2 regions of the Pseudoalteromonas sp. P1-26 genome follow, and region 2 is predicted to be linked to the other one. Evidence: predicted binding sites of a transcription regulator. Region 2 holds the regulator's gene; the other holds the start of a gene.
What was found. Region 2 encodes sigma-54, which starts transcription at its own class of promoters, with help from an activator protein. Its sites were predicted from a motif close to GTTGGCACGNNNNTNGNNT; they were not measured.
Positions count from the first base shown of each region.

Region 1: the regulator sigma-54 is predicted to act here: its motif matches at 7,752-7,770, upstream of AN394_RS00105 (TorF family putative porin).

Region 1 covers NZ_LKDX01000001.1:5,679-22,098, forward strand. Annotated here, with positions in the region: gene rpsE (30S ribosomal protein S5) at 1-288, opposite strand, end outside; gene rplR (50S ribosomal protein L18) at 298-648, opposite strand; gene rplF (50S ribosomal protein L6) at 658-1,191, opposite strand; gene rpsH (30S ribosomal protein S8) at 1,205-1,597, opposite strand; gene rpsN (30S ribosomal protein S14) at 1,619-1,924, opposite strand; gene rplE (50S ribosomal protein L5) at 1,935-2,474, opposite strand; gene rplX (50S ribosomal protein L24) at 2,491-2,805, opposite strand; gene rplN (50S ribosomal protein L14) at 2,816-3,184, opposite strand; gene AN394_RS00085 (AsmA family protein) at 3,460-5,403, opposite strand; gene AN394_RS00090 (hypothetical protein) at 5,634-6,053, shown strand; gene AN394_RS00095 (helix-turn-helix transcriptional regulator) at 6,062-6,262, shown strand; gene AN394_RS00100 (hypothetical protein) at 6,414-7,580, shown strand; gene AN394_RS00105 (TorF family putative porin) at 7,869-8,546, shown strand; gene AN394_RS00110 (aldo/keto reductase) at 8,611-9,504, opposite strand; gene AN394_RS00115 (YIP1 family protein) at 9,675-10,385, shown strand; gene AN394_RS00120 (efflux RND transporter periplasmic adaptor subunit) at 10,434-11,600, shown strand; gene AN394_RS00125 (ABC transporter ATP-binding protein) at 11,600-12,307, shown strand; gene AN394_RS00130 (ABC transporter permease) at 12,300-13,538, shown strand; gene AN394_RS00135 (Bor/Iss family lipoprotein) at 13,539-13,862, opposite strand; gene AN394_RS00140 (Bor family protein) at 13,859-14,173, opposite strand; gene AN394_RS00145 (endonuclease/exonuclease/phosphatase family protein) at 14,349-15,203, shown strand; gene AN394_RS00150 (DUF5329 domain-containing protein) at 15,212-15,574, shown strand; gene AN394_RS00155 (nitroreductase family protein) at 15,604-16,281, shown strand; gene AN394_RS00160 (efflux RND transporter periplasmic adaptor subunit) at 16,274-16,420, opposite strand, start outside.
Region 2 covers NZ_LKDX01000003.1:160,505-176,924, forward strand. Annotated here, with positions in the region: gene kdsC (3-deoxy-manno-octulosonate-8-phosphatase KdsC) at 1-133, shown strand, start outside; gene lptC (LPS export ABC transporter periplasmic protein LptC) at 130-684, shown strand; gene lptA (lipopolysaccharide transport periplasmic protein LptA) at 674-1,195, shown strand; gene lptB (LPS export ABC transporter ATP-binding protein) at 1,192-1,917, shown strand; gene AN394_RS03450 (RNA polymerase factor sigma-54) at 2,033-3,529, shown strand; gene hpf (ribosome hibernation promoting factor) at 3,557-3,844, shown strand; gene ptsN (PTS IIA-like nitrogen regulatory protein PtsN) at 3,848-4,300, shown strand; gene rapZ (RNase adapter RapZ) at 4,301-5,146, shown strand; gene AN394_RS03470 (HPr family phosphocarrier protein) at 5,160-5,432, shown strand; gene mgtE (magnesium transporter) at 5,644-7,002, shown strand; gene AN394_RS03480 (YgiQ family radical SAM protein) at 7,081-9,258, opposite strand; gene AN394_RS03485 (EAL domain-containing protein) at 9,380-11,575, opposite strand; gene AN394_RS03490 (SRPBCC family protein) at 11,835-12,341, shown strand; gene AN394_RS03495 (TIGR03899 family protein) at 12,310-13,197, shown strand; gene AN394_RS03500 (TIGR04219 family outer membrane beta-barrel protein) at 13,231-13,998, opposite strand; gene AN394_RS03505 (DUF2333 family protein) at 14,003-14,989, opposite strand; gene AN394_RS03510 (copper chaperone PCu(A)C) at 14,998-15,504, opposite strand; gene AN394_RS03515 (hypothetical protein) at 15,585-15,911, opposite strand; gene AN394_RS03520 (PspC domain-containing protein) at 15,921-16,127, opposite strand; gene AN394_RS03525 (PspA/IM30 family protein) at 16,138-16,420, opposite strand, start outside.

The DNA of each region.
Region 1 (16,420 bases), on a different contig from region 2:
TACTTTAGAACCCGCGTGGCGACCCTTGATTGGGTGCTGTAGCGTGTTACCGTTAAGGTCTACACTGATCATGTTGCGACGTGCTTTTTCCATTGCTTTTTGAATAGCAGCTGGAACTTCACGTGCTTTACCATAACCAAAACCTACTTTACCTGCGCCGTCACCAACTACTGTTAGTGCAGTGAAGCTAAAGATACGACCACCTTTAACCACTTTAGACACACGGTTTACCGCGATTAGCTTTTCAGCCAAATCAGGCTGTTGTTGCTTTGCTTCTACGTTAGCCATTGTCTACTCCTAGAATTGCAGACCGGCTTCACGCGCTGCATCAGCAAGCGCCTTCACACGGCCGTGATATTTAAAGCCACTGCGATCAAAAGCAATCTTTTCGATGCCTTTGTCAGCTGCACGTTCAGCAACCGCTTTACCAACTGCTTGAGCAGCTGCAACGTTACCTGTGCCTTTAACTGTTTCGCTAATTGCTTTTTCAACAGTAGAAGCAGCAGCCAGTACAGTACCCTCAGCAGTAACTACTTGAGCGTAAATGTGACGTGGCGTGCGGTGGATAACAAGACGCGTTGTGCCTTGTTCAATATAATTTCTACGAGTGCGTTTAGCACGACGTAGACGAGCTGTTTTTTTATCCATCGTCTTACCTTACTTCTTCTTAGCCTCTTTACGGCGTACATTCTCGTCCGCGTAACGAACACCTTTACCTTTATAAGGCTCAGGTTTACGGTATGCACGGATGTTAGCAGCTGTTTGACCAACTAACTGCTTGTCTACGCCCTTAACTAGAACTTCTGTTTGGCTTGGTGTTTCAATCGTAATACCTTCTGGTACTTCGAAATTCACTGGGTGTGAGAAACCAAGAGTTAAGTCTAATACTTTGCCCTTAGCTGCTGCACGGTAACCAACACCTACTAACTGAAGTTTCTTCTCGTAACCTTCATGCGTACCAACAACCATGTTGTTGATTAGAGCGCGAGCAGTACCTGCTTGTGCCCATGCATTAGCTACGCCTTCACGAGGTAAAGTTGTAATAACGTTGTCGTTAACTTGTACTTCAACAGCGTCGTTGATAGTACGAGTTAATTCACCGTTTTTGCCTTTAACTGTGATGTCCTGGCCTTTTAATGTAACTTCTACACCGGCAGGAACATTGATTGGTGCCTTTGCTATGCGAGACATAGTTCCCCTCCGATTAAGCTACAAAGCCAATGATCTCACCACCAACGCCGGCACTACGTGCTGCGCGGTCTGTCATTAGGCCTTTAGAAGTTGATACGATAGCGATACCAAGACCACCCATTACCTTAGGTAATTCGTCACGTTTCTTATAGATACGTAGACCAGGGCGGCTAACACGCTGGATGTTTTCAATAACAGCTTTGCCTTCGAAATATTTTAAATCGATAGAAAGCTCAGGCTTCGCTTCACCGCTTACAGCGTAATCTGCGATATAACCTTCATCTTTTAATACTTTAGCTACTGCTACTTTCAGTTTTGAAGTTGGCATCGTTACTGATACTTTCTTCGCTGACTGACCGTTACGGATACGTGTAAACAAATCCGCAATAGGATCTTGCAAGCTCATAGTCTTACTCCCGTGATACTATTACCAGCTAGCCTTTTTAAGGCCAGGAATTTCACCGCGCATAGCTGCTTCGCGAACTTTAATACGGCTCATGCCGAATTTGCGAAGGTAACCATGTGGGCGGCCCGTAACGTTACAACGATTACGTTGACGTGAAGAGCTAGAATCACGTGGTAAAGCTTGTAGCTTTAATACCGCGTCCCAACGATCATCGTCAGATGTATTAACATCACTGATGATAGCTTTTAGTGCCGCACGCTTTTCAGCGAACTGAGCAACTAATTTCGCACGCTTTGCTTCGCGTGCTTTCATAGAATTCTTTGCCATAACCCTACCCTTATTTCTTGAATGGGAAGTTAAACGCTTCTAACAACGCACGGCCTTCATCATCTGTTTTCGCAGAAGTAGTGATTGTGATATCCATACCGCGAACACGGTCTACTTTATCATAATCGATTTCTGGGAAGATGATTTGCTCACGTACGCCCATGCTGTAGTTACCACGTCCATCAAAAGACTTAGCACTTACACCACGGAAGTCACGGATACGTGGGATAGCGATTGAAACCAAACGCTCAAAAAAGTCCCACATACGCTCGCCACGTAGGGTTACTTTACAACCAATTGGGTAACCTTCACGCACTTTAAAGCCTGCAACTGATTTGCGTGCTTTAGTGATTAGAGGTTTCTGACCAGAGATTGCTTCTAGATCCGCAACAGCGTTATCTAGGATCTTCTTGTCAGCTAGAGCTTCGCCCACACCCATGTTTAATGTGATCTTTTCGATCTGAGGGACTTGCATGACAGAGCTGAAACCAAACTTCTCTTGAAGCTCAGCAACTACTTTGTCTTTATATACTTCATGCAGTTTCGCCATCATTCTACTCCAACTATTAGATAGTTTTACCAGTAGATTTAAAGATACGTAATTTCTTACCATCTTCAATCTTGAAACCTACACGATCTGCTTTACCCGTTTCCGAGTTGTAGATCGCAACGTTTGATACGTCGATAGACGCTTCTTTCTCAACAATACCGCCAGCTTGGTTCAACTGAGGAACAGGCTTTTGGTGCTTCTTGATTAAGTTGATGCCTTCGACAAATACTCGACCAGATTCAGCAACAACTGAAAGCACTTTACCGCGCTTACCTTTGTCTTTGCCTGCTAGTACGATTACTTCGTCATCACGACGGATTTTTGCTGCCATGATAGACTCCTTATAGTACTTCTGGTGCTAGTGAAACGATTTTCATGAACTTTTCAGTACGAAGTTCACGAGTCACAGGGCCGAAGATACGAGTACCAATTGGCTGTAAGTTATCGTTTAAGATAACAGCCGCATTGCTATCGAAACGGATCAAAGAACCGTCCGGACGACGAACGCCTTTTTTAGTACGCACAACTACCGCGTTTTTAACATCACCTTTCTTCACTTTACCGCGAGGAATAGCTTCTTTTACAGAAACTTTGATGATATCGCCAACCGCTGCATAGCGACGGTGCGAACCGCCAAGGACTTTAATACACTGCACTTTGCGAGCGCCGCTGTTATCAGCAACGTCCAGCTGAGTTTGCATTTGGATCATGTTAATGACCTCCGGTGTAGAAATTACAACACGCCTTAATTTTGTTTAAAATCAAGACATTTCGGTTAAATTCCACTCAAAAAACAAGCAAGTTGTCTCTTAAGGGCGGGCAATTGTAGCAGCAATGGCAAGGAAGTGGTAGGTTATTTTTTAATTAATTTGGAATTAATCGCAATGCCTGCATTGAAGAATTACAGCAGCTTGCTGGTTTGTTATTGATTATAAAACAAACAGGGCGCAAATGCGCCCTGTTTTTGAGTTTAATTAAATTTTTATTAATTACCAAATAGACCTTTTAACTTGTCTTTAATTTTATCTTTGGCTTTTTCTTTGACTTCTTCTTTCGCCGCATCACTGACATCTAAGCTATAACCAACATCATGGAATGGGCCTTTGATACGCAGTGGAATTTTAAAGCCGGTACTATCATCGGTCGTGCCTTGCCCTTCGATTGAATCAACAATCCCCGTTACCAAGCGATAGTCTACATTCGTCATAGGTAAATCAACTTTACCTGAGCCTGTAATGCGAATAAGCGGGCTAAGTAGCGACAGATCTTTATTTTCACCAACACCGTTAGTGAATACAAAACTGCCCTGCAATGCTGAGAAGTCTGTTTGCTGTGAGTTATCAAATCCAGTATCTAAACCTTCTGATACTGCGCTTAAGTTACCTTTGATAAGCTCTTTTGCTTTACGAACCATCTCTGCAATGTTGGCCCCTTTTACCGCACCATCAGCAAACTCAAAGCCTAACTTACCATTTAAAGCATTGATAAAGCTCTTTTGGCTTTGACCTGTGGTCGTTAGATCCCAGTTTAGAGAGCCTTTACCCATCAACTTATCGAAACCAGCCGCATCAGTTAGTAATGGCTGCGCATCAATTTTATCTAAAGAAAAGTTAGTACTAATTTTATAAGGTGTTTGCTTGGCGTTTACGGTTATCACACCTTTACCATTGCCCTCATAAGCAACAAACTTGTCTAGACTAATTTTAGCCACGGCATTTTTTAGGTTCACCGTTAACTGGTTTTCACCAAGGGTAATATCATTGGCTTTTAAGCCACTTGAACGCACGACTACATTTGCATCAAGTGCATTTAAGCCGCTCATATCAATTGCAGTATCATCCCAAACAATTGGTTGTGCTGGCGCATCTGCTGCAGGCTCTGCTTGCTCTTCTTTAGCTACACCCTCTGGTAGGTAAGGGTTTAGATCAAGCATACCTAAATCAATATCGGCATTCACAGCTAAACGATCACCAAGCTTAATATCGCTTTTACCTTTAATTTGCAGCTCATCTAGGGTGGCAAGTAGCTCTGTAAGCTTAAACTGCTGCCCTTTTAGATGCATTGACCCTTTTACATTAAATGCATTAAACGCAGTTTCTTTTGCATTAAGTTCAACACCTTGCCAGCTCGCAATATTTTTCACTGAGTCACCACTGACAGAAAGAAGCCCTTGCACGTCATTACCCATTTCTGCAATTGCACCTTTAAAATTCAAATCGACTAAGCGTGAATCAACCTCAGTGCTTACATTAAAGGTTTCGCCTTCAATCGCTTTAACAGGTGTATCTAGCGTGACATCTAAATCAAAGCGCTCACCCATATAGGTAATACCGCCTTTTAACTCTAAGGTCTTACGAAGAGAAGGTAATAGGATTGCTAATTCTAAATCGCTTATCTGTTGCTTTGCCCCGGTTTTACCATCTAGATAAGTGAAAGTACCACCGTAGATTGCTACTTCACCAAGTTCGATGTCAAAGTTATCTGGTAAGTTAACAGCGCCAGAACTCTTTTGCTGCTCTGTCTGTGGTTGCTCAGCAACCGCATCAAATAATTGCCAGTTTGCTTTACCATTTTTATCGGTTTCTAACAAAATTGTTGGTTCGTTAATAACGAATTTATCAAGTTTAAACTCACCGCCAAATAACGACATCCACGGGATACGGATAGCAAGTTGCTGCATGCTTGCCATATCTTTTTGTGAGCCTGTTTGCATATTGGCAAAGTGCACATCATTCAATTCGAGTTTTAATGATGGAAATACCGACAGCTTTTTATCGCCATTAATAGTCAGACTACGACCTGTGGTTTGTTCTACTTGCTCCGATACTTTATTAAATATCGCGTCTGTAGGTATTAGGAATGGTGCTGCGACTACCAATGCAATCAGTAATACGAAGATGACACCAACGATTTTCAGTAAGGTTTTCATAATCATCCTTAAAAATGGGCAAACAATGTTCTTATCATAGCGGGAGTTAGGCGCAATTGCATTGCCCAACACATAAAAAGGTTTGTGAACAAGCTTAGGTACAAGAATATGAATCAGCGCTGAAACCATTTGATACCTATAGGTTACAAAAAAATCTTGACCGCATGATACCTTAGGGTTATATTGATACCTGTAGGTTACATTTGAGTTTAAAATAAAAGGAAACGATTATGTCTAAGCAAGATATCAAAACAGAAGAAAAGTTTATGAGTCATAACGCATGGTTTTCAATATTCATGGGAGTCACGTTATTAATTATTAGTGTTTACCCAATGCTCAAGCAAACATCAGCACCGTTACTGTTTATTGGCGGTACCGCATTTTTAGGATCTTTCTTTATGTTTGTAATTAGAGGGGGATTTACATGGAAACTTGGTTATCGCCTTACGTATAAGGATGAATTTTTAAATACGATTGATACCATCGCTTATAAACATGTAGTGCTTGGATTGCTTTCTAGCATGGGGGCTATTTTTTTATTGTCTGATGAACTTGCTTTAAATGTATCTCATAGCATGATGGCCACATTTTACCTTGCTTTGATGTGTTTGATATATGGCGTATCAATTCTTTGGCAAAGTAGAGACTAGGTATAAAAGTGCAAAATAATATCGCTAAATTTCGTAAAGATAAGGGGTTATCGCAGCAAGAACTTGCTGATGCCATTGCAGTATCACGTAAAACCATCAGCACAGTTGAAACCGGCCGCTTTATACCCTCGGTGATTATCGCGTTAAAAATTGCTACTCACTTTGAACTCAGTGTTGAGCAATTATTTACACTCGATGACAATGATTAATAAACCACATCAGCCGCAATCTTACTTATAAATTATCAGTAAGATTGCATCATTCCATTACTTCGGTATGATGCACGACCCTGTTGTTTTTGCACCCTGTGTACTAAAATTAAACAACCCAATTTGGTCAAAACTGGAGTATCGATTAAGCATGAAGAAACTGCTTATTTCACCGTCAAAAATGGCGCTTGGCGAGCAAGAAAGTCAAATTTATCAAAATATCCTCAAGCAAGCCTCTGATATCAGCTTAAACCTTATGGCAGTTAAAGTAGAAAACCACCCTGAAGACTTTTTAGGTTGGTGCTATGAGCTATTAAGTGCAAGCCGTGATCGCATTAACTACGATCTGTTAGAAGATAAGCAATTACCCACTCTTAAAAAACTTCATGACTTATTAATTTCTGCAATCAGTTTTTTGCAGTTAAAAACATTAAGGGTTGCGCCATGGCCTGTTATTGCAGGCTTCATCGAGCAGCATAAAGAGCTTGTAGCCCTTGATGAGCAACTACGCTTAGCTAATTACATTGCCGCAATTAAATCGCAATCCCTAAAAGAGATGATCCCAGAAGACCGTTTAGCGTTTTCAGGTAAACACAGTGCCTCGCTTGATCCAAGCAGCTATAACTTCGACGTTGAATGGTTTGCTTCTACTAAGAACGCAAAAGGTTTCCACCAAATGTTGAGTGATTTGCCAGGTGCATTCGATGAGGCGCTTGTACACATTCCACTTGAGGGTGAAGTAACGCAAGAACATTATCAGCATTTTATGGTCGCTTACTTCATGGCATTTAATGGCAGCGATGAAAAGCCAACGCTTGCTCCTGCTACTCGCTTGCTTGCGATGCGCCGACCTGACGTGTTTACACCAATCGTAAATAGTAAACTTGATGCCCTTTGTGCGGCATTAGGCATTACTAAGCTTAATAACCGTGATTTTGAGCGCTACTGGCAAGATGTTGTCGAAGCAATACATAGCATGCCTTGGTTCAAAATGGCCAGTGCAGCAAATGAGCTTGAACAATCTCTGGTTGAAATCAAAGCCCTATTGCCTAGCTTCTTTTATTATGCAGATAAAAGTACCGCTGATAACTCTAACTATATTAAGTTGTTAAACAAACCTAAGAGTACCACAAGCTCAGCAGGTAAAAAGACCGTACGCCGTGGCAAAGAATCAGCAGAGATACTGGTGGACCGAGCATTAGCAAGTGATGATATCCCTGAACATATCAAAGCTAAGCGCGATTCAATCATCAGTGAAGTTGAAAAAGGCCGCAGTGTTGAAGAAACCATTACTCTAATGCGTGCAATTTTCGGCTAAGTTACTCTCAAATAAGCAAAACCCGGTTGCTTCGCAATTGTGCAACCGGGTTATTTTTTGCACCACACATGTGCGCATGAACAATTCAAATAACCATCCTTTTCACAATTAAACAAGTTTAAAAGCCTGTTTTTAAAGCCTTTAAGCATAAAATATCCCGCTCGGAATTAACTTGGCACAACCAGTGCAATATCGTATCCAGACAACACATAGAAAATGTCCTCAAATAATAACCAGACTGCAATCTGAAAATGGGACAAAATCAACATAACAACAGGATACAGAAACATGCTAAAACTAAAAAAAACGGTCGCAGCAAGCGCCCTTGCGCTATTAACTTTGAGCTCAACATATAGCTATGCAGAAGTTACAGCAAACGCTGCGGCAACTTCAAACTACTTATGGCGTGGTCAAGAGCAAGGCGGTGGTGATGCTGCAATCCAAGGTGGTATCGACTACGCAAGTGAATCTGGCTTTTATGCGGGTACTTGGGTATCGAATGCTAGCTGGGCTGACGACATGACTTACGAGCTAGACCTTTATGCTGGTTTTGGCGGTGAAATCAATGAAACCTTTAGCTACGATGTTGGCTACATTTATTATGCATACCCAGATGCAGCGTCTTACACAGATGCAGACTTCTCAGAAATCTACGGTAGCATTAGCATGGGTAGCTTCACCTTTGGTGCAGCAGTCCTAGCAACATCAGCAGCAAGCGGTGACGGTACAGATTTTGGTGACTCTCTATATTTAAATGCTGACTACAGTTTCCCAGTTGGCAGTACCGGTGCAGAAATGGCCCTTCACTTAGGCCATTACTCAGGGGATTTCATTGGTGATGATGACATCATCGACTACGGTGTTTCAGTGTCGAAAGACGGCTTTACTTTCGGTCTTTCAGACAACGACATTGATGGTTCAGATCTAAAAGTGTATGTCGCTTACGCGGTTGACTTCACTTTATAAAGAATGTGTTACTTGCTGCAACACGAAGGGCCGTTAAGGCCCTTTTCTAGTTTTGGGCTATATATTAAGGTACACTATGCCCGGTTGAGCCTTGCCAAATGCGATACCATTGTTCACGGTTCATAGTAAGCTGCTTAGCTTCAACAGCTGATTTAACACGCTCAATATTACCCGTACCAAGTACCACAGACGGTGCACTTGGGTGCATTAACAGCCAAGCATAAACAACTTGATCAATGGCTGTGGCGCCAATTTCAGCACCAACTTGCTCCAACACTGCACGTAAACGCACCGCTTTTTCATCATCACTTGAGAATATACGACCCCCAGCTAATGGTGACCAAAGCATAGGTTTGATATCGAGCAATTGGCATTGGTCTAAGCTACCATCATCAAGGGCTTTCATTTCGTAAGGTGAAAACTCAATTTGATTAGTCACAAGCTCAAAATCTAAACGCGACTGCAACAAGCTAAGTTGCGATGGGGTAAAATTAGATACACCAAAATCAATCACGTCACCATTTGCTTTTAAGGTATTAAATGCTTGTGCCATTTCATCGGCGTTCATTAAGTAATCAGGGCGATGGATAAGTAATACATCTAAACGATCAGTGTTAAAGTTTTTAAGTGACTGCTGTGCTGAGGCAATTATATGCGCGGCACTTGAATCATAATGGTTTGCTTTGCCTTGTAATCCTAGGCTGGCAAACGCAGGCTTAATACCACATTTAGTGATTATTTTGATTTCATCACGAATACTTGGTTTTAGTTTAAGTGCTTTACCAAATTCGGCTTCACAACCGTATTCACCATAGATGTCAGCATGATCGGTATGTGACACACCCATCTCAATTGCATTTTCTAAAAAACTTAAGCATTGCTGTGGCGTTATCTGCCAATCTAACAAGCGCCAGAATCCTAATACCAACTCATCAATACAACGACCATTGCTATTCACCATAACGACCTACTATTCCTAATAAATTCGACTCAAATTAATCCTTTAACCATATCACAGATTTACTAATCACAGCTGTTAACATACAGTTACAAAACAAATTGCTAATTTGTTACTAAACAGGATATTTTAGTACCTAAAAACAAATGTTATAAAACAAGGAATAAAAAATGAAATCATCAAATGTCATGACCGCATTGGTTGATATTTTTATCAGCCCGAGCAAAGCCTTTAATGGTTTAAAGGAAGCAAAAGGTTGGTCTTTTGTTGCCTTTATTTTACTTGCCGGCATCCTCGCTGCCAGCATGTTTGCTTTTTACAATAAAGCTGACCCGCAGTTTTTAATCGATCAACAAGTGGCTGCTGCCAGTGTTGATGCCACCATTGCAGAACAAAAAATGATTCGCCAAAGCATGGAGCAAACCATAGATATGCAAGTATGGTTTGCTATGTTTGGTGGCATCATTGGTTTGGCTGTTATTAATGCTCTAATGGCAGGCTACTACCTATTTGTATCTAAGCAAGATCCAGAAGCTAACTACGGTTATGGTGCGTGGTATGGCTTTGGTGTGTGGACCATGATGCCAATGATTATCTCAAGTCTTGGTTTACTCATCTTAGTATTAACTGCGAGTACCGACCAAATCTCACAGACGTTATTTAACTATGCTTCGATTAACCAACTTTTAATTGGTTTAGAAATTGGCCACCCATTCTACACCTTACTTGAAAGTCTCAATATCTTTTCTATTTGGGGTATTTTCATCGCAGCTATCGGTTTAAAGAGCTGGACTAATTTCACTTTCAATAAAGCGCTACTGTTTGCAGCTCTACCAAGTATTGTTATTTACGGTATTTGGACTGTAATCGCTCTCGTTTAATTCTGCTTTGAGCGGCGATATGCCGCTCTTAACTACCAAGGAAGTAACATGAAAAAAGCCATTATTATTGGCCTCGCTGTTACAGCATTTGTCGCTTTACTGATTTCAAAACAAGTCACAGGCAATAAAGATGCACCAGAAATGCATATTGCAGAAGTTGAACAAGGCAATATTGCCGATTCAATTTTAGCCTCTGGCAACCTCGTGTTTAATACCCAAGTGCAACTGCGCTCAGAAGTGACAGGCCGTGTAGCGAAAGTGTTTGTTGAAGAAGGCGAAAGTGTCACTGAGGGCGATATTTTAATGCGCCTAGATACGACCGCGTTTGAATCTGAAGTTGCACGCAACAAGGCCGTGCTTCGCGCGACCGAAATCGATATAAAGCATAGCGAAACCCGATTAAAAAATATCGAGCGTCAACTAAGCCGCCAGAAAGAGCTTTATGAAGTGGGCCTTGCAGGCCAAGAAGTGTATGAAAACCTACAAAATGCCCGCGATTTAGCAAAAATAGATATTGAAGCAAGACGTGAAGCTTACAACCAAGCCCAAGCATCGTTATTGATTGCTGAAGACCGTTTAAATAAAAGCGTGTTTCGCGCTCCAATGAGTGGCCTACTTGCTTCGGTAAATATTAAAGAAGGTGAAACTGTTATTGCGGGAACAACTAACATTATTGGCTCAGACTTGATGCTAGTAGCTGATCCAAGCGCAATATTAGCCGAGCTTCGAGTGGATGAGACCGATATTGCCGGTATCAAATTAGACCAACATGCAGATATCTATGCCGCCGCTTACCCAAATCAACCTTTCACTGGCAAAGTAATAAACATTGGCACATCAGCAAAAAATCAAGCCGGTTCTCAGGGCTTATCATTTAAAGTCAAAGTACTGCTTGATGCCACTGACCGCCAGCTTTATGCCGGAATGAGCTGCCGCGCAGAAATCGCCACAAGCATTGCCGAAAATGGCTTAAAACTGCCTATTGAAGCTATTCAAAAAGAGGATGATAGCTACTTTGTCTGGAAGCTTAATGCAGATAATACAGTAACTAAAACAGCTGTTACGGTAGGTATTTCTTCAGATATCGAACAAGCACTAACCAGCGGTGTTGCAAAAGGAGATCGTATTGTTATCGGCCCAGCTAGACCACTTAGCTCACTAAAAGAGGGTGATACGGTAGCCGTTAAAAACAGCCCTGAAAAAGGTGCTAACTAATGTCTGCGGTGATCAAACTCAGTAATATCAATAAACAATACAAAATGGGCGAACAAGTTTTCAAAGCCCTTGATGATATTAATATTGAAATTGCACAAAATGAGTATGTTGCCATTATTGGCCCTTCGGGTTCAGGTAAATCAACCCTGATGAACTTGCTTGGCTGCTTAGATACTCCCACCAGTGGTGACTACTATTTAAAAGATAAGCTAGTAAAGCGCATGACCGAAACGGAGCTTGCTCATCAGCGTAATGAAAGTGTTGGCTTTATTTTTCAAAGCTTTAACTTATTACCACGAGCATCCGCCCTTGAAAATGTTATGCAGCCCTTAGTGTATCGATTTATTTCTGCCAAAGAGCGAAAGCAACAAGCGCTCGAATCATTACAACGGGTTGGTCTTGGCGATAAGGTAAATCACCTTTCGAGCCAGCTTTCTGGTGGCCAACGTCAACGTGTCGCTATAGCTCGCGCACTGGTTACTAAGCCCCACATTCTACTTGGTGATGAGCCTACCGGTAACTTAGATAGTAAAACCACCACTGAAATCATGGCGCTGTTTGATGAACTTCATAACGAAGGGCACACCATCATTTTGGTTACTCATGAACAAGATATTGCTGATCACTGCCAACGTGTTATTCGCTTAGTTGATGGCAAGGTTGTTAGTGATACCCGTAAAGGCGAAGGAACAAGACAACATGTTTAAATCTGCTATCGCTGTAATGGAAGGTACAAAAGCCGCACTGATGGCAATTAAAGCCAATGCGATGCGCAGTGCCCTTACCTGCTTAGGCATTATTATTGGTGTTGCAGCGGTTGTGACCGTGGTGGCAGTGATGCAAGGGTTTACCAAGCAAATTAATGATCAGCTTGCTGATATGTCTCCCGATGTCACCAATATAAAACCTTACACTAGCGTAGAAAAAGAAATGGTAGGTCAACAAGCAAAGTTAACCTACAGCGACTTTTTAACTCTAAAAGCCCGAGTGAAAGAAGCCGAAACCTTTACTGCGCTAATGTTTACTTGGCGCTTTTCTGGTGCAGCAGAGTATGGCAATAAAAGTCATGCTTCACGGGTAATGGGCACCGAGCAAGACTACCAAAAAGCTTATCGCACCTACCCAGAACTCGGGCGGTTTATTCGCGCAGAAGATGATGAAAAACGCCGTCGAGTGGCGTTTATTGGCCCTTCAATTATCGAAAAGCTTAACCTGCCTGAAAACCCTGTAGGTGAGTATATCAAACTCGGTGGTGAGTGGTTTCGCATTATTGGTGTTGCTGAAAAACAAGGTAGTTTATTAGGTTTTGACCAAGACGATTACATTAATATTCCAATAAGTACCATGAGTGCGCTAGAAGGCGGCAGTGTTGATACCAATGTACAAATGATGTTTCGTTTGAAAGATGATGCTAACGAAGCGCAAGTATTGGGTAAAATTCGCCGTATCTTACGTCAATTACATAAACTGAAAGACGGTGAAGATGACGACTTTGAATTTGAAACTGCCGAAAAAGCCCGTGCTAATATCGATAAATTTACCGGAAGTGCTACCGCAATTACCGCGGGGATAGTGGGTATCAGCCTGGTAGTTGGTGGTATTGGAGTGATGAATATCATGCTGGTTTCGGTAACAGAACGTACGCGTGTGATCGGCACCTTGAAAGCATTAGGTGCAACACCTGGCTTTATTATGCTGCAATTTTTAGTTGAAGCTGTGGTGCTATCACTGTTTGGTGGTTTAATTGGTTTAGCGATTGGTTATGGTGCTGCGGCACTGATTTCGTTATCAGTGCCGAGCATGCCAGATGCCTACATACCGGGTTGGGCGATTATGCTGTCATTTGGCTTTACTTCATTGATTGGTATTGTGTTTGGCTTAGCGCCCGCTATTAAAGCGGCACGCTTAAACCCAATTGATGCGCTGCGTTATGAATAACTAGTCTGGCTTATAAGGTACTTGAGCGCAGCTTATTTCAACTGTTTTCGGGTACCAAATAGGCCCAACTTGGTTTACTGCAACTTCAGCTAAGCCATTGGTGAACGACTTATAAGTGTGAACGGTTTGCCATTCGGAATCAGGACACTCCTCAGATAAGTCGACAGGCTTTGAACCTTCGTAAAGCGCTGCGGCAAAGTTATGATGCCATTGCTCTGTTGCAGGCGCTTTATTGGCTTGTGCAGCACTGCCGTTATCAAAGTAGATATTTGTGCAACCACTTAAGGTTGCCACTAACACAGTTGTTACTAGTAGGCTTTTCATAGTTGTTGCTCCTGTGCTTGTTGCTCACACCATACTTTTACTGTGTGAGGAGCATAAATTCCGAGTGTAACAAGTCCTAATGCGCCATCAGCGAATGTTTGTTGCGATTGCATTTGGGCAACTTTTTTATCTTGGCAAATAGCCTTTACATCAACGCGCTCTTCACCAACGAGGCCCCACAAAAAGAATGGGCGGCTATCTTGGTAATCAGCTTTAGTGGCTAATTTATTGGTTGTTTTTTCTGGCACTATGGTGACTGATGAACACGCTGTCACCGATAAGGCAAGCAGCATACAGGCCATTTGTTTCATGAGTAGTTCCTTTGTCTGAGTTGTTAAGCTCAGTAAGTATAAGAATATGAGTACTCATTTTGGGTAAGAAAGCGTATAAAAATTGTAGGAAATACTACAGTTTCTAACATTTAGCCTTTGAACTAAACTGAGGCTATCGACGACTAACTCTCAAGGAAAGTAACTAAAGGTCATTATGACGGCATATCTGCGTATATTTTTATTACTTGTGTGTTTAAGTGTGCTGTCTTGGTATAGCTTTTCAAGCGATCCTAGCTCTGATGAGCAACAAGGTATAACCAAAACCGCTGTGAACCTTGCTAATTGCCAACAGCAATTAGCGCAAAGCCGCATGCAAACTTACGCTGAACATTATATTTTGCCCTATCAGTTCAAGTTATTGAGTTGGAATATCTACAAAGCACAAATAGATGGCTTACTCACAGATTTACAAAACCTAAATGCCGATGCTGATATTGTGTTATTACAAGAAGCTATCGAAGAACCTGCACTTACAAAGCTAAAACCTTACTGGCGCTTTGCTAAAGGGTATAAGAGCGGCAGCGTGCAATCAGGAGTTATGACACTCAGCCGCTGGCCAGCTACTGTACATTGTACACTCACCCATAAAGAGCCTTGGCTACGTAGCCCAAAAGCCACCAATATTGTGGAGTATGCGCTGCCTGAACAACAGTTATTACTCAGTATTAACCTACATGCCATTAACTTTACGATTGGCGTTAGTGACTTTAAGCAACAGCTCGACGATGCAGCCGCTATTATGCGAACGCATAAAGGCCCTATTGTATTTGCCGGTGATCTCAATACCTGGAGTGATGAACGCCAAGCCTTATTACAGCAAACATTGACCCAGCTAGGTTTGCACGAAGCTATTTATTTAGATGATAAGCGCACCAAAGCATTTGGATTAGCACTTGACCAAGTATGGGTGCGTGGTGTCAAAATAGAAACTACCGTTGTACCTGAGCTTGCAAGCTCAGATCATAACCCAATAATTGCAACCTTGACGATAGAGCATCAAACGCTATGAGATTATGTATGAGAAGATATTGGTTTATCGCGTTAATATTATTGAGCATTAGTCAATTCAGTGATGCAGCCACCCCAGAACAAGAGATAAATCACCTCATTGATTTTGTAGCTAAAAGCGATGCGGTATTTATTCGCAATGGTACAGAGCACTCAAGCCAAGATGCTTCCGAACACCTTGCTATGAAGTATCGAAAAGCAACCCGCTATGCAAAAACTGCCGAAAAGTTTATCGAGAATCTGGCGAGTAAAAGCTCATGGAGCGGTAAGCCCTATAAAGTAAGACTCAGCAATGGGTCGTTACTCAATGCAAAAGATTGGTTGAGCAATGAATTAAAAGAGTACCGCCGAAACCAACATATTCATAATTAAAATCATCAACACACAAGAAGCGAAAAGCCATGCAAGAACACAAAAATCAGCCACTCAATGACTTTATTGAGTACCCTCATGAAGAGATGCTTAAACGCGCCGAAGAGTTTTTAGCCGTGAGTCAGCGTCGCCACAGTATTCGCAGCTTTAGCGACCGCCCAGTGCCAAAAGAAATAATCGAAACCTGTATTAGAGCGGCTGGCACTGCACCGAGCGGTGCCAATCATCAACCTTGGCACTTTGTAGCAATACACAGCAGCGATGTGAAAAAACAAATTCGAGAAGCCGCTGAAAAACTAGAGCGCTCATTTTATGAAGGTCGCGCAGGTGAAGAATGGTTAGATGCCTTAAAACCACTTGGCACAGATGCCAGTAAGCCCTACCTTGAGCATGCGCCTTGGCTAATTGCCGTGTTTAGTCAAAAGAAAGGTGGTATTTCTGCCGATGACAAAAATACCAATTACTATGTTCATGAATCTGTTGGCCTAGCAACCGGCTTTTTAATTCAAGCACTACACAGAGCTGGCCTTGCCACCCTTACGCATACACCAAAGCCAATGAGCTTTTTAACTGAGATTTGTGGCCGTGATAAAGATAATGAGCGCCCTTACATGCTGCTAATTGCAGGCTACCCAGGGATAGATGCAACCATCCCTGAGCATGCCTTAGTGAAAAAGTCGCTAGACGAAATAGCGACCTTTATTTAGTTTTAAAATCAACAGCCAGCACATCACCTGGGTTTAAACCTGAAACGATGTGCTGCTTGCCATCGAGCATTTCGCCAAGGCGAACGAAGCGGCGCACTATCTGATTATTTTCAAGTAAATAGACCATACTCAATTGGCC
Region 2 (16,420 bases):
ACACCCACTGATTAAAAAGCTGGCTCATTACACCACATTATTACCAGGTGGCTTTGGAGCTGTGCGTGAATTAACTGATTTACTCATGTTAGAAAACGGTAAGCCGTTAACTAGCGATGGAACCAGCGCATGAATATAGCCCGTATTTTACTGAGTATTGTTTTTGTTTGTTGCATGGTGTGGTTATGGTACCCGTACTTTAACCAATCAACAGACACAATAACTAGTGAAGACGAGATCATCGCAACACCTGATTACACTGCTGTGGCGTTAAAGCAAACAGCGTATGATGAGCAAGGCAAAATTAGTCATAAAGTGGCTGCTGCTAAAATGGAGTTGTATCAACAATTAGGGTTTACCTTTTTTGAGCAACCTATTTTTACTATTTATGGCGACCAGCATGTTTGGCAAGTAAAAGCCAAAGAAGCCACATTGTATGAAAACGATCAGCTGATTTTTGAAGGGGATGTAGTTGCTAAAAACTTAACCCACAACGGCATGATTGAAGATATAAAAGCAGAAAACATTAATGTCGATATTGATAAAATGACCATGTTTTCTAAGCAACCTGTGACACTAACAGGACCGAATTTAAAGATTACCGGTAAAGGCTTAAAAGCCGATTTAAAAACCGAAATTGTTGAGTTAACTAACCATACACGAACCATATACTATGACCAATAAACTGAAGAAATTACTCCTGATCCCAAGCTTATTGATTGCCTTTTCGGGCGCAGCTGCCGAGCAAACAGGCGCTCAAATTAGCATTAGCTCAGATCGCCAAGTAGGTAAACTAAAAGATGGCGTTGGCATATTTGAAGGTAACGTAGAGATCGTGCATGGTAATCGTCGTATTACCGCTGAACGCCTTGAAGCACACGGCGGTGACACCGAGGGTACAGTAGAGTTAATTATTGCCACAGGTAAGCCTGCTTACTTCGAAGAAAAGCAAACTGATGGCACCGTGATGAGCGCCAGCGCCGAAGAAGTTCGTTATGATGTTGCAAAACGCTTCTTAACCTTAAATGGTGAAGCTGAAGTTACTCAAGCTGGTCAAAAAGTGACAGCAAAAAGCATTACCTATGATATGGCACAGCAGCTGATCAGTGCTGAAAAAGACGAAAACTCAACAGATCGTGTACACACTATTTTAGTGCCTGTTGAAAATAAAAAAGACAATAAAGGCCAACCATGAGTACATTAAAAGCAGAGCTTTTAGCTAAGAGCTATAAAGGCCGCCAAGTGGTTAAAAATGTCGGTCTTGAAGTTGAAGCGGGCAGCATTGTTGGCTTGCTTGGCCCAAATGGTGCGGGTAAAACCACCACCTTCTATATGATTGTAGGCCTAGTTCCAAGCGACAAAGGTAAAATCAGCATTGATGATAACGATATTACCCTTTTGCCAATGCACAATCGTGCCCGCTTAGGTATCGGCTATCTGCCACAAGAATCGTCAATTTTTCGAAAGTTAACGGTTTACCAAAACTTGATGGCTATTTTAGAAACCCGCAAAGATCTAAACAAAGCAGGTCGCGAAGAAACACTAAATAGCTTACTCGATGAATTCAGCATCCAACACATTCGCGATAGCCAAGGTATGGCGCTGTCAGGTGGTGAACGCCGCCGCGTTGAAATTGCCCGTGCATTAGCCGCTAATCCTAAATTTATTCTTTTAGATGAGCCTTTTGCTGGTGTTGATCCGATTTCAGTGTTAGATATAAAGAAAATTATTGAGCACCTAAAAAATCGTGGTATCGGTGTACTAATTACTGACCATAATGTTCGAGAAACCCTTGATGTTTGTGAAAAAGCCTACATTGTTTCTCATGGGGAGCTAATTGCATCAGGCACACCTGAGCACGTATTAGCAGACCAAACTGTACGCGATGTATATCTAGGCGAGCAATTCAGGCTGTAACCATTACGCCAGCGACTAGAGCATCTGCTAGACTAATAACAATGACAATAAATCGATAATGACTTAACTGTGTTTGCACAGTTATCGATAACTTTAAAAGGATTGTTAGGGATACATGAGGCAATCATTACAGCTGCGCATGGGCCAGCAACTTACAATGACTCCACAACTGCAACAAGCTATTCGTTTGTTGCAGCTCAGTACATTGGATCTCCAGCAAGAAATTCAAGAAGCGCTTGATAGTAATCCCCTACTTGAAGTGGAAGAAGCGGATTACAATGAAGAAAGCACCGGCAAGAATGAGCAAAAAGCGGAGTCTGACGATGTGCAAGTCAGCGCGTCTGCCGAAGAAGCACCTAGCGAGTACGAGCAAGAAAGTAGTGATGCTCTCAATAAAGACACCGTAAGCGATGACTTAGCCATGGATGTTACTTGGGATGAGTACATGAGTGCCGCCCCTTCAACATCATCAGGGCCAATGCCTGAAGATGAGTCTATCTATCAAGGTGCATCAACCGAAACTCTTCACGAATACCTAATGTGGCAATTACAGCTCACGCCATTTAGCCCTACTGATGAAGCGATTGCTGTCGCAATTGTAGAAGCTATCGATGATTCAGGTATTTTAACGGTAAGCTGTGAAGATATCGTCGAAAGCTTTAATCAAAATAACGATGAAGAAGAAATCGAACTTGATGAAGTCGAAGCGGTCTTAAAAAGAATTCAGTTATTTGATCCTGTGGGTATTGGCGCGCGCAGTTTACAAGAATGTCTGTGCATTCAGCTACGCCAATTCGATGCCGATACGCCATATTTAGCTGAAACTAAAATGGTTTTATCTGAGCATATCGAATTATTAGCGAGTCGCGACTATCGAACTTTGATGAAAAAGACTAAGCTTAAAGAAAACGAGCTTAAAGAAGTGATGACGCTCATCCACAGCTTAAATCCTAAGCCTGCGGATAGCATAGTACGCGAAGAATCTGAGTACGTTATACCTGATGTATCAGTGAAAAAAGTGAAAGGCCGCTGGGTAGTCGAGTTAAACCCAGATTGTATGCCAAAGATTAGAGTGAACAGCCAATATGCAGCTATGTCTCGCTCTGTTAAATCAAGTAGCGACAGCCAATTTATTCGCTCTCACTTACAAGAAGCAAAGTGGTTTATTAAGAGCTTAGAAAGCCGTAACGATACGCTATTAAAGGTGACCAACTGTATCGTTCAACAACAACAAGCTTTCTTTGAGCATGGCCCTGAGGCAATGAAGCCGATGGTGCTAAATGATGTTGCTGAAATGGTCGAAATGCATGAATCGACGATTTCACGGGTAACAACGCAAAAATATATGCATACCCCACGGGGTATTTTTGAGTTGAAATATTTCTTCTCAAGCCATGTCAGCACCGAAAATGGTGGTGAGTGTTCTTCTACAGCAATACGCGCTTTAATCAAGAAGTTAGTCGCTGCAGAAAACTCAGCTAAACCATTGAGTGATAGCAAAATTGCAGATATATTGGCTGAGCAAGGAATTAAAGTAGCTAGACGTACAATTGCAAAATATCGTGAGTCTCTAGCAATACCTCCGTCTAATCAGCGTAAGAGTCTGATTTAGACGTTTTACATAGAAGGAAAAATGCTTATGCAACTAAATTTAACTGGTCGTCATGTAGAAATCACAGATTCATTAAGAGACTATGTAAACACCAAGTTTGCAAAACTAGAAAGGCATTTTGACCATATTAATAATGTTCATGTCATTCTAGATGTAGAAAAATTAAGCCAAAAAGCAGAAGCAACTTTACATGTAAACGGAGGCGAATTATTCGCTTCTACAGAACATCAAGATATGTACGCAGCCATTGACTCACTGATCGATAAACTTGATCGCCAAGTCATTAAACACAAAGAGAAATTAGCTCGACATTAAATTATGAAACTAAGTTCACTTACTAACCAGGACTGCAGCAAAGCTGCGGTCCTTTTTAATAGCAAAAAAAGAATTCTTGAATATATCAGCGAACTGGCCCACCAGCAGCTTCCTCATTTATCGCAACAAGATATCCTAGATGCTTTACTCAACCGAGAAAAACTAGGTAGCACCGGCATTGGCCGAGGTATTGCTATTCCACATGGCCGAATGAGCGGCGCAGATGAGCCTCATGCATTTGTGATAGTGAGTGAATCCCCTATTAATTTTGATGCAATTGATAATCGTCCAGTTGATATTTTTGTGGCACTCATCGTACCAGATGGTGACTGTCAGCTTCACCTAAAGACCTTATCAACAATTGCTGATAGACTTAAAGATAAAGAATTTTGTAAACAGCTGCGTAGTGCTACTACCGATCAGCAACTGTTTCAGGTCATATCAGCAGAGGCATAAATGGAATTAATAATTATCAGCGGTCGCTCAGGCTCAGGTAAATCGGTCGCTTTACGAGTACTTGAAGACTTAGGCTATTATTGCGTTGATAATATTCCGGTTAATTTACTGCCTTCGCTCGTACGTAGTGTGTCTGATAACTACGATAAAATAGCGGTCAGTATCGACGTACGTAACTTACCGAAAGAGCAGCAAGAATTTAATGATATTCTTGAGTACCTGCCAGGTTTCGCAAACCCAACACTATTCTATTTAGACAGTGATGACCAAACTCTGATCAAACGCTTTTCAGAAACACGCCGCTTGCATCCACTATCTATTGATTCTTTGCCGCTTGATCTGGCCATTAAACAAGAAAAAATCCTGCTTGATGTGTTGATCACTCGCGCTGACTTTATGATTGATACCACTGATCTGAGTGTTCATCAGTTAGCAGAATCAATTCGCGAAAAGATTTTAGGTAAAAAAGATAAAAAGCTAATTATTACTTTTATGTCGTTTGGCTTTAAGCATGGTATTCCAAAAGAAGCTGACTACGTTTTTGATGCACGCTTTTTACCTAACCCACACTGGGAACCTGATTTAAAGCCACTAACTGGCCTTGATCAACCAGTAAAAGATTACCTAGCTAGCCACAGCATAGTGCAAAAGTTCACTTGGCAAATACAAACCTTTGTGCAAACTTGGTTGCCACATTTAGAGCGTAATAACCGCAGTTACCTGACCATTGCTATTGGTTGCACCGGCGGCCAGCATCGCTCTGTTTACTTAGCGCAAACAATTGGTGAGAGCTTTGCCAAAAGCCATGCTAATGTAAAAATTCGCCACCGCGAACAAGACATTTAATTAGGCACCAACAATGCACGCTGAAGATACCTTTTTAATTCAAAACAAACTTGGCTTACATGCTCGTGCTGCTACTGTTTTAGCGCAATTAGCACTGCAATTTGATGCCAAAATTACGCTTTATCAAGATGATAAAGAAGCTGAAGGCGACAGCGTGTTAGCATTAATGCTACTTGAAAGTAGTCAGGGTAAAGAAGTTCGCGTTGTGTGCGAAGGCCCTGACGCCGATGCTGCATTAACGGCAATCGGCGAATTAATTGCACAACGCTTCCACGAGCAAGAATAGCATTTGCTAAGACTTCAAGGTTTACGGTAAACTTAATTCGGATATTTAAAATTCCCTTTAAATATCCTACTTTTATATCGCTCGCTTTTCTAAATTACAAAACTCTTAATAAATTTATCGCAGTGCGACGATATCTCTGCAAATACACTACAAAGCAACTATGCTGTATTTGCTTAGCCTATTTAAACTTTTTTCAGTTGTAAGGACGCCAATGCCAGAAGCCTTTGAACAAGATTACCCACTACAACAACTCAAACAAGTGACCAAGTCACTCAATAGTGGTCAATTTGTTCAAGTGCGCGGTATGTTAGCCAAAACGGCACCTTGTGATACAGCCCTTTTACTTGAATCTTCTCCCCATAAAATTCGTCGTATGCTTTGGCAGCTGGTTGATCCAGATGTCCGTGGTGATGTTCTAGAAGAACTCTCTGAAGATGTACGTCTTGGCATTATTGCCCAGATGGAGCCTGAGCACATTGCTGCTGCCACTGAAGATATGGACGACGATGACTTAGGTGAGGTTTTACGTAGTCTTCCTGATACCGTATATCAAGACGTTGTCAGTGCCATGGATTCGCAAGATAGAGAGAGAGCAACTCAAGCACTTTCTTATCAAGAGCGCTCAGCCGGTGCCTTGATGAACAGCGATACGGTCACCATTCGTCCTGACGTTACTCTCGATGTTGTACTGCGCTATTTACGCTTACGAGGTGAGCTACCAGAGGGTACCGATGACTTATATGTAGTTGATAAGCATAACTGCTTTTTAGGCGCGCTTTCATTAACTACATTGCTGACCAGTCCTTCAGATAAAATTGTTCGTGATTTAATGGATGAAGACTGTGAGTCAATCCTAATCTCTATGGATGAAAGTGATGTAGCGCAACTGTTCGAGCGTCACAACTGGATTTCAGCGCCTGTTGTGGATGATAACGCTCACTTGCTTGGTCGTATTACTATTGATGATATCGTTGACGTAATCCGTGAAGATGCAGAGCACAGCATGCTAAGCCTCGCTGGTCTTGACGACGAAGAAGATACCTTTGCGCCAGTGCTAAAAAGTTCGCAGCGTCGCTCTATTTGGCTTGGGGTTAACTTATTAACCGCATTGTTAGCAGCAATTGTGGCAAGCTTTTTCGAAAACACCTTAGCAATCTTGCCTATTTTAGCGGTACTCAATGGTATCGTCCCTTCAATGGGGGGTGTTGCGGGTAGCCAAACCCTAACTCTGGTTATTCGTGGTATAGCGGTTGGTCATATCAACCAAACCAACCAACGCTTCTTATTACTTAAGGAGTTAGCGATTGGCGCACTGAATGGCATTATTTGGTCGATATTAATTGCTGGTGTGGTTGCCCTATGGCAGTGGGACTTTAAACTCGGCGCAGTGCTGGCCTTTGCAATGTTTATGAATCTTGTTGCCGCTGGTATTGCGGGTGCGAGCATTCCATTAATTCTTAAGAAAATGAAAATTGACCCAGCCCTTGCAGGGAGCGTAGTGCTGACAACCGTCACTGATATTGTTGGTATCTTTGCCTTTTTAGGCACTGCAACTTGGTTATTGATCTAATACCAATTCGCAATAATACTTAGTTAAGCGAATTGGTATAAATAAAAACGGCCCTTAAAGGGCCGTATTTATATCTATTTACTTTGCGCGCTGCTTATTTTTACCTACTCGAGGTTTGGTATTGGCCTTTTTAAACTGGCTAAAACCGGTGTGACGAGTCAGTGCCGCACGGCCTTTACCGCCCTTTCCTCTAGCAGCTTTCTCGTTACGACCTTCTTCAGGTACCAAACAGTTCGGTCCTTTACCGATTAGATTCGCTTTGCCCATTTTTCTTAGTGCTTCACGGATCATCGGCCAACCAGCAGGATCGTGGTAACGTAAAATCGCTTTGTGTAAGCGACGCTGGCGTGCGCCTTTTGGAACAGGCACTTGCTCAGTATTGTTCTTAATATTACGCAGCGAGTTCATCTCAGTGTGATAAATCGTGGTTGCATTGGCCATCGGCGATGGATAAAAGTTTTGCACTTGATCAAGCTTAAAGTCATTAGACTTTAACCACAACGCCATGTTCACCATGTCTTCGTCTTTCGTTCCTGGGTGAGCAGAAATAAAATACGGGATCAAATACTGCTTTTTACCCGCTTCTTTTGAGTATTTATCAAATAGCTCTTTAAACTTATCGTAAGCTCCCATGCCCGGCTTCATCATCTTAGACAATGGACCATCTTCAGTATGCTCAGGGGCAATTTTTAAGTACCCGCCTACGTGATGGGTAACCAACTCTTTTACATAGCGAGGGTCTTCTACAGCTAAGTCATAACGTACGCCAGACGCAATCAAAATTTTCTTTACACCTTTTACATCACGGGCTTTTTTATAAAGCTCAATAGTTGGGGTGTGATCCGTGTCCATGTGCTTACAGATATCAGGATAAACACATGATAAACGTCGGCATGTACTCTCTGCTTTTTTACTCTTACAGCGCAACTTGTACATATTCGCTGTCGGTCCACCTAAGTCAGAGATAACCCCAGTGAAGCCCGGTACTCTGTCACGAATTTGCTCAATTTCATCAATAATTGATTGCTCAGAACGGCTTTGAATAATACGTCCTTCGTGCTCTGTAATCGAACAGAAAGAACAGCCACCAAAGCAACCACGCATGATGTTCACCGAGGTTTTAATCATTTCATAGGCTGGGATTTTTTCATCGCCGTAGCTTGGGTGTGGAATACGCTGATATGGCAAACCAAATACGCCATCCATTTCTTCAGTTTCAAGCGGAAATGCAGGCGGGTTAACCCAAATAGAACGATCGCCATGGCGTTGAAATAACGCACGGGCGCAACCTGGGTTTGTTTCTTGGTGCAAAATACGCGAGGCATGGGCATAAAGCGGTTTATTTACGCTTACTTGCTCATACGCTGGCAGCTTAACGTAGGTCTTTTCCCAAGGCTTAGGACGAGCTGGCTGAATAGTGACTGGCTTAGCCGCCTCGGCACTTAAATCAATACCTGCTTTTTTAAATTCAGATTTACTACAACCCACATCATCTGCGCCATACGGGTTTGGAATTGGATCAATCTTACCTATTTTATCTATTGCAGTTGAGTCACTACCACGCCAACCCGGTAATGGTTCTTTACGAATAACCGCAGTACCACGAATATCTTGAATTGTCTCTACCGACTCACCCGCGGCAATACGGTGGGCAACTTCAACAAGTGGGCGCTCAGCATTACCGTAAATTAGAATGTCAGCTTTGGCATCAAACAATACGCTACGGCGTACTTTTTCTTGCCAATAATCATAATGAGCAATACGGCGTAAACTCGCCTCAATACCACCAATGATCAGCGGCACATCTTTATAAGCTTCGCGACAGCGTTGGCTGTATACAACTACCGCACGGTCAGGACGTTTACCGCCTATGTTACCCGGCGTATAAGCATCATCATGACGCATACGCTTTTCAGCAGTATAACGGTTGATCATCGAGTCCATATTACCCGCTGTAACACCAAAGAATAAGTTAGGCTTACCTAACTCCATAAAGGCATCTTTTGAGTTCCAATCAGGCTGTGCAATTATACCCACACGAAAACCCTGTGACTCAAGCATACGCCCTATCACAGCCATACCGAAACTTGGGTGATCTACATACGCATCACCACTGACAATGATCACGTCACAGCTATCCCAGCCTAACGCGTCCATTTCTGCACGAGTGGTTGGTAAAAATGGCGCCGTGCCATAGCATTCAGCCCAATACTTAGGGTAAGAAAACAGGCCTCGCTCGGCTTTTAATGCGCTCATAAAGTGTACTCTGCTAACAAAAGGGGCGAATTATACCTCAGTCTTATAGATTATTATAGAAAACAAAACGCCCTTCACATGGGAGGGCGCTGTTTAATTAATATGCTTTTGTTGAAACTTTCTATTGTTTAGCTTGCAGGTAGGTAATTAACTCTTTTTCTGGCATAGGCTTAGCATACATGAAGCCTTGCACTTCATCACAGCCAAGCTGGGCTAAATAATCTGCTTGCGCTTGTGTCTCGACCCCTTCTGCTATGGTTTTTAAGCCTAACCTTGCACCAAGAGAAATAATTAACGCAGCAATCGCCTGACAATCTTGACCTGGTAAATCTTTAATAAAGGCGCGATCTATTTTAAGTCTGTCTAGCGGAAGTTTTTGCAAGTAACTTAACGATGAGAACCCTGTACCAAAGTCGTCAATCGCAATCTCGATACCAAACTCTTTAAGCTCTTTTAATGTGGTGATCACATTAGCTAGCTCATCCATTACCACGCTTTCGGTCACTTCGAGTTCAATAAATTGCGGCTTTACATCGTACTTAATTAAAGTGTCTTTAACCTGCTGCGCATAGCCTTTAACTTTAAACTGCGGCACTGAAACATTCACAGCAATGCTAATTGCAAAGCCCATTGCTTCGAGGCGCTTTTGCTGCATACATGCTTGCTCTAGCACCCATTGCCCTATATCAACAATTAAACCGGCATCTTCAGCCATTGGAACGAAAATCGCCGGCGAAATATACTGGCCATTACCTGACGGCCAACGCAGTAGCGCTTCACAGCCAATGATTTCAAGTGTATTTAAATCAAGTTGTGGCTGAAACCAAACCTCTAATTTACGCTGCTCAAAATCTTGACGAAGCTGTCTGATGATCCCTAAACGCCAAGCCATTTTCTCTTCCATGTCTGGGGTATACGTCACCACCATTTCAGAAGATTGTTTTTTAGCTTGGTTAAGCGCAATGTAGCCCAGCTTTAAGGTCTCGATCCCTGCTTGTAAGAAATCACCTTGATAACATAGGCCAATATTAAAGTTGATTGGTAAAATGTGTTCACCGGCATTAAACGGCAAACTTAAATGCTCGCGTAGTAGCTCAACATCACATTCACCAACGGGTAACAGTAAGCCAAACACATCTGCACCAATGCGCGATAGCAGCTTTGCATTTGGGTATTCTTGATGTAGCCTATCAACAATGGCATTTAGTAATAAGTTACCAATCTCTTGGCCTAAGCCATTATTAATATCTGAGAATTGCGCAACATCAATTAATAAAAAGACATAGTCACTTTTACCCGGCTGGTAGTAACGCTCCACTTTATTCATGAAATCATTACGATTCGATAAACCAGTTAAAACATCTTTATAAGCTGCATCACGTAAACGGTTGAACAACCTAACATTATCAAGACCAACACTGACATTGGTTAAAAATATCTCTGCAAATTGTAGTTGTGAAGGACTTGGTGTGTGCTCGGTTTCTAAGTAAATAGCTGCTTGGCGGTTTTTGCTTTTTAATAAATACGTACTGTCTACATCGGTGTGCTGATGCTCACCTTGGGCTAGGCAGTTATTAACTTGCATGATAATACGGCCATCATCAAGCTGCTCAATACCCTGGCCAATAAACTCATTATATTCAGCACAACCACCTAAAACATAAACCTGGTTATCATCTTCGATAGAGCCACACAGTAAACCTTGCGGTTCGCAATCTAAAATAATTGAGAGCTGCTTAATCACTGCCATTGAAAAGGCTTTGATATCAGTAAAACCAAGAATAGCCTTAGATGCATACAAAATATTATTTAACGCGCGGCTTTGAAATTCGAGCTGACATACTTGCTCATAAGATCGAATAGCCGTTACAAGGGCGGTGATAAGTTTACTACGTGTTAGTTCTGTTTTTGTTTTGTAGTCGTTAATATCGTATTCGCGGATCACTTTTTCTTCAGGTGCATAGCCTGGTTGTCCGGTACGTAAAATAATGCGCACATTGTGATTATTGAGGCACTCTCTAACCTGCTTTACAACTTGCAAGCCAGCATCATCTGACTCCATAACCACATCAAGGAGTATTACCGAAATCGTATGGTCATTTTTAAGTAATTCGAGCGCTTCTGCACCTGAGTAGGCATGATGGAATCGCAGCCCTTTATCCCAAAACTCTACGCCTGAGAGGGCAAGCTTAGTAACTGAATGTATTTCTGGATCATCATCGACAATTAATACGTCCCAAAAATCAGAGACAGTTTCATCCACTAACTGTTCGTCATCTTGGTCACTAAACAAAAAGTCGTTACTCTCTGATGCCATTAATAATTCCTTAGAGTGATCCCCGTAATACTGTAACTATGGCGCCACTCCATTTTACAGCGATGCTCAAAATTCTATCACTTATTTAACTATGATACATTAGTGATAGCTTATATAGTATCAAACAGATTATAGTCTATGTTACGTATAATGTTATGAAAGTTATAAAACAATTGCCTGAGGTGAGATTATTAAAATACTCATTTTTACCCTAAAAGCGATTTTTATCAGCATTCTGATCTCACTTGTGATTGGGCTCATGCTTTCACCGCAATATACTGTTCACAAATCAATTAAAGTGAATGCGAGCAGTGCTGAGATTGCAAGCCTTATAGGCGACTTTAATCAATGGCCTAAATGGCAACCATGGCAGGCTGTCGACCCGAGTATTAAATTTACCATTGCAGAACCTAGCCAAGGTGTAGGTGCACATCAATTTTGGCAAAGTCGCTTTGGCGAAGGTGAAATGACCATCACCCAACTCGACCACAGCCAGCTTTCATTTAATATCTTATTTAATAAAGAACACATTGCCCAAGGCACAATTCGCTATTTACCTGAAGGCGATAACGTTAACATTGAGTGTTCATTAAAAGGTGAGGTCAACACCCCTATTATTGGTGGCTACCTTGCTTTACTAAGCCAGTATATTCTCAATAACACAGTAAAACTGGCGCTCAATAACATCAAAACTCATGCGCAGTTAGCAACAACAGGCAAGGACAGTGTGACCGATGACAGTGAAAGCAGCTCAGGCGAGAGTTAATCTTGCTAATATCATAGAAAACCAGCTTGGCTACCCTATTCATAAGGCATCATCGGCTAGGATCAACCATGCTGGTGATGACAGCTATTCAGCACAAGGTCAACAGCAGTTAGCTTATCAAATTAAAGCGCAAGCAAGCCTTTTAGAGCGCGCTCAAACTCGCCAAGAAATTCAATTCATTAAACGCCAAGAAAATATCGAAACTATTATGGCGATGGCTATGGCGTTTTGCCCCGATGTCACAGGCCAACAACAGCCAGATTTTGATTGGATAGAGCGCTTTATTAGTTTATGTGAAGACACAGCTAATTCTTCAATGCAAAAGCTATGGGCAAAAATACTCGCAGGTGAAACCGTGTCACCGGGCACCTTTTCGATTAAAAGCTTACAAACACTTAAACACATGACTCAGCGCGAAGCAGATGCCCTTCAGCGCTGTACATCACTGTGTGGCTTCAATGAAAAAGATAACAGCCACTTAATTTTACTCGGCTTTTACAAGAAGCCTTCGCTGTTTGATTTACTTAGAAAAGGTAACAAGGTGTCATTTAATTTAGGGAAAACCCCTGTTAGCTTTCCTGATATTCTTACTCTGATGGATATTAACTTACTGTATCGAAAAGAAATCGAATCAGCGGTTTTAAAAGCAGGCCAAGAACTAGTACTGAGCTTTATGAATCAACGCTTGGTTTTAAAAGCAAAAAGTAATGACTTAGTACTCAGTTATTATAAATTTACACAAACGGGCGACGAGTTAAGAAAGCTAATCGCATCGCCAATAAATAAGGCTTATAAGCAGATACTTTCAACATCATTAGAAGATGAATTTGAAGTTAGCTGGCAAACTTTAAAATAAAGCTGCCAGCTAAATATAAACCGAAAAACTCGATTAGAAGTGGATTTGAATACCCGCAAATGGGCCTGATGCATCTAAATCTGTGTAGATATCATCAATATCATCAAGCTCTAAAGTCATTGAGCGGTAACCCGCTTTAATGTCCATATCAATTGCTAAGTTATCAAGTAAAGCGTATGCAACACCCGCTTGGTAGTCTTGAATTTTGCTATCGTCGATAGCCAGTAAGCTACCTTCAAAGAATACGCTTAAACCTGTTAACGGCAAACCAACTTCAGCACGACCATACACTAAAGGTACGAAACCAGAAAAATCAACGCGCTCAGTCGTGTTTTGGCCACCATCTTGCGATGTACCCGTTACCGTAATTTCACCGTCAAATTGTTTAGCGTTTACACCTAAATCAATTGAAACCAAATCATTATCAAAGATTTCGTAATATAGGATGTAGTCAACATGTGATAAATCACTTACTGTGCCTACTTGTGTGCCTACCACATAATCAGAACCACCAAAACTAAATGTTTCATCAAGTGTTGTATCACCATTTAACTCAAGTTCAGTGTATTTTAGTTTAATGTTTGGTACTAACGGCACTGGGTGCTCAAGTGCTGCGTAGTAGCTCGTAAACGTTTCATCATCAAATTTAAAGCTTTGTAGATTTCCGTCTTGAGCAAAACTACCGCTGTTATCTGATTGCCAGCCATCAACACCTAGGTATAAACCTAATAATGTATCAGCTTGCGCTGTTGGAGCTAAACAGGCCATTGAAAGGGCAGCTGCTAAACAGTACTTTTTCATCATTTTATCCTTGCGCTAAAAGTTCGCTAAGTTCAATTAGAGCCGCATTGGCTCGAGAAATATAATTCGCCATGACCAGTGAGTGGTTAGCAACAAAACCAAAACCACTGCCATTTAAGATCATTGGGCTCCACACAGTTTCTTGCGTGGCCTCTAATTCACGAATAATTTGTTGCAGACTAACACGAGCATTTTTCTTTTCTAAGACATCAGCAAAATCATATTCAACCGCTTGTAAAAAGTGCAGTAATGCCCACGTTGCACCACGCGATTCATAAAATACATCATCAATTTGCCACCAAGATGTTTTTACTTGGCTTTGCAAAGGGGTGTATGTTGCTTGATGAGCTGCAGTATCGCCAGCTAAATCAGTGTTCAAACGATCTTGGCCAACACTTGCGCTTAGACGCTGACTTAAACTACCCAAGCGCTTTTCAGCTTCTTTTAACCAGCCACGTAAGTTATCGGCCCGGGCATAAAACTGGCTATCTCGATCGTTCTGATCCGCAATTTGAGTGCGATACACAACCAGTAAATCAATACCCTTTTGATATTCAGTTTCTGCGCTAGGCCATGCCCATGCTACCGAGCTTATATTAAATTGCGGCTGTGCTTTTTTAAGAGCTTCGTGCTCAGTTGATTGAGACTGTGAACGGCTGAAGTCTTTACGCATCGACAACACTAAATCTCGGGTCATCTCAAGCGCGCCATATTCCCACGCCGGCATGTTATCCATCATTACACTTGGTGGCATCATATCGTTAGATAAGTAGCCGCCAGGCTTATTTAATAATGTACTTGCCACATTGATCAACGTAGTTGTTGTTGTGTAGCCGGTGACAAACTTTTCACCGCGCATTTGCGCTTCCTGTTTTGCCTTGCTAACAACATCCATACGAGCTGGTTCACTACTCCAGTAAACAGCAATCGCGTAAAAAATAATTAGTATAATAAGTAATGCACTGGCTATTTTTCCTTTATGCTCAGACATAATACCTCCTAGTGATGTGAGTGCTCTTTACTTTTTTTTGATGCCTGCTCAGACATTTCTTGTAAAGACACAACCTTGGCTTGAGTAAAAACTCGATTGCCATCATTAAAATATAGCGTGAGTTTTCGTTCTTGCCCTGCTTTTAGTTGATCTTCAGGTTCAAACACCATTAAGTGATAACCACCCGGTTTAAACTCAACACTGCTGTGACCATCAATCTTTAATGATAAAACCTGTTCCATTTTCATCATGCCATCAACATGAGTATGCTGATGAATTTCAACACGTCCTAAACCATCAAGCTCAGCTTTAGTTAATACCGTTGCATGCTCACTTGGGTTAGTAATAGTTAAATAAGCCACGCTGGCTTTACTGGCTGGTAAAAATTCACGTACCTGCGCGTTGCTTACAGTTACTTCGGCAACATCGCTATGGTCATGGCCACTATGGGCAGATGAAAAAGTACTAAAGAATAAACTTGCGGTAAGAAAAGAGAGTGCGGGCCACAGTTTCATTATGTTTTAATCCTTGTTAAGACATTAACTTACCCGCTAAATTTAGCATATTTTATGTATTAAGGCAGTTTATTAGTACCTTAAGCTGGCGATTTTTTGTTATCGGCAATCAACCAGCATAATGCTGCGATGAGTAAAAGTGGCCATGCAATCATTACTGAGCCAAATAAAAACGCAAGCACAACACCAATCAAAGCAACAACACCTGCGCCTAGCAGCCCAATAGTGAATAGCGCAACACCTGCAACGACGGCAATGACTGCCACTATTGCACCGATGACCTCAAGCCCAGCCCAACTCATATCAGCAATTGATAAAGGTAATTGCCATGAGTCAAACGATACAAATGAAACCGCATCAGTGCATAGTAATAACATTGCCAAAATGATGATAGCTAACGTTTTCATGTCCTACTCCTAGTAACCTTTCACTGGTAAAGTGCAATGAGCCACTAAATAACCCACGCCTATTAACAGCGGCATTTGAATAAGTAATATGATCATGACCAAACGTGTTGACCATACAGGGAAGCCCAAGCGCGCAGCGAGTCCGCTACACACACCCGAGATCTTTTTATTACTCAGATCACGGTACCAACGTGTCGATGTGTGATAAGTATTCATTATTAACCTCCTAAGCCGACTGCTTCATCGTTGCTTTCAAGTCAGCAAGCTCTTTATCGATTGCTTCATCTTTCTCAAGGGCAGCGAATTGTGCTGCTGTTGAATTTGCAGCATCACTTTGTGTCAGTTCATACGCTTCAACTTGCGACTCAATGTTTTCAACGCGTTGCTCTAAATAGTCAAAACGCGCTAATGCATCTTCAACTTTACTGCTATGCAGCTGCTCTTTTACTTTTAAGCGTGCTGTAACAACGCGTTCTTTTTGCATGTAAGTCAGCTGTTTGGCTTTTGCA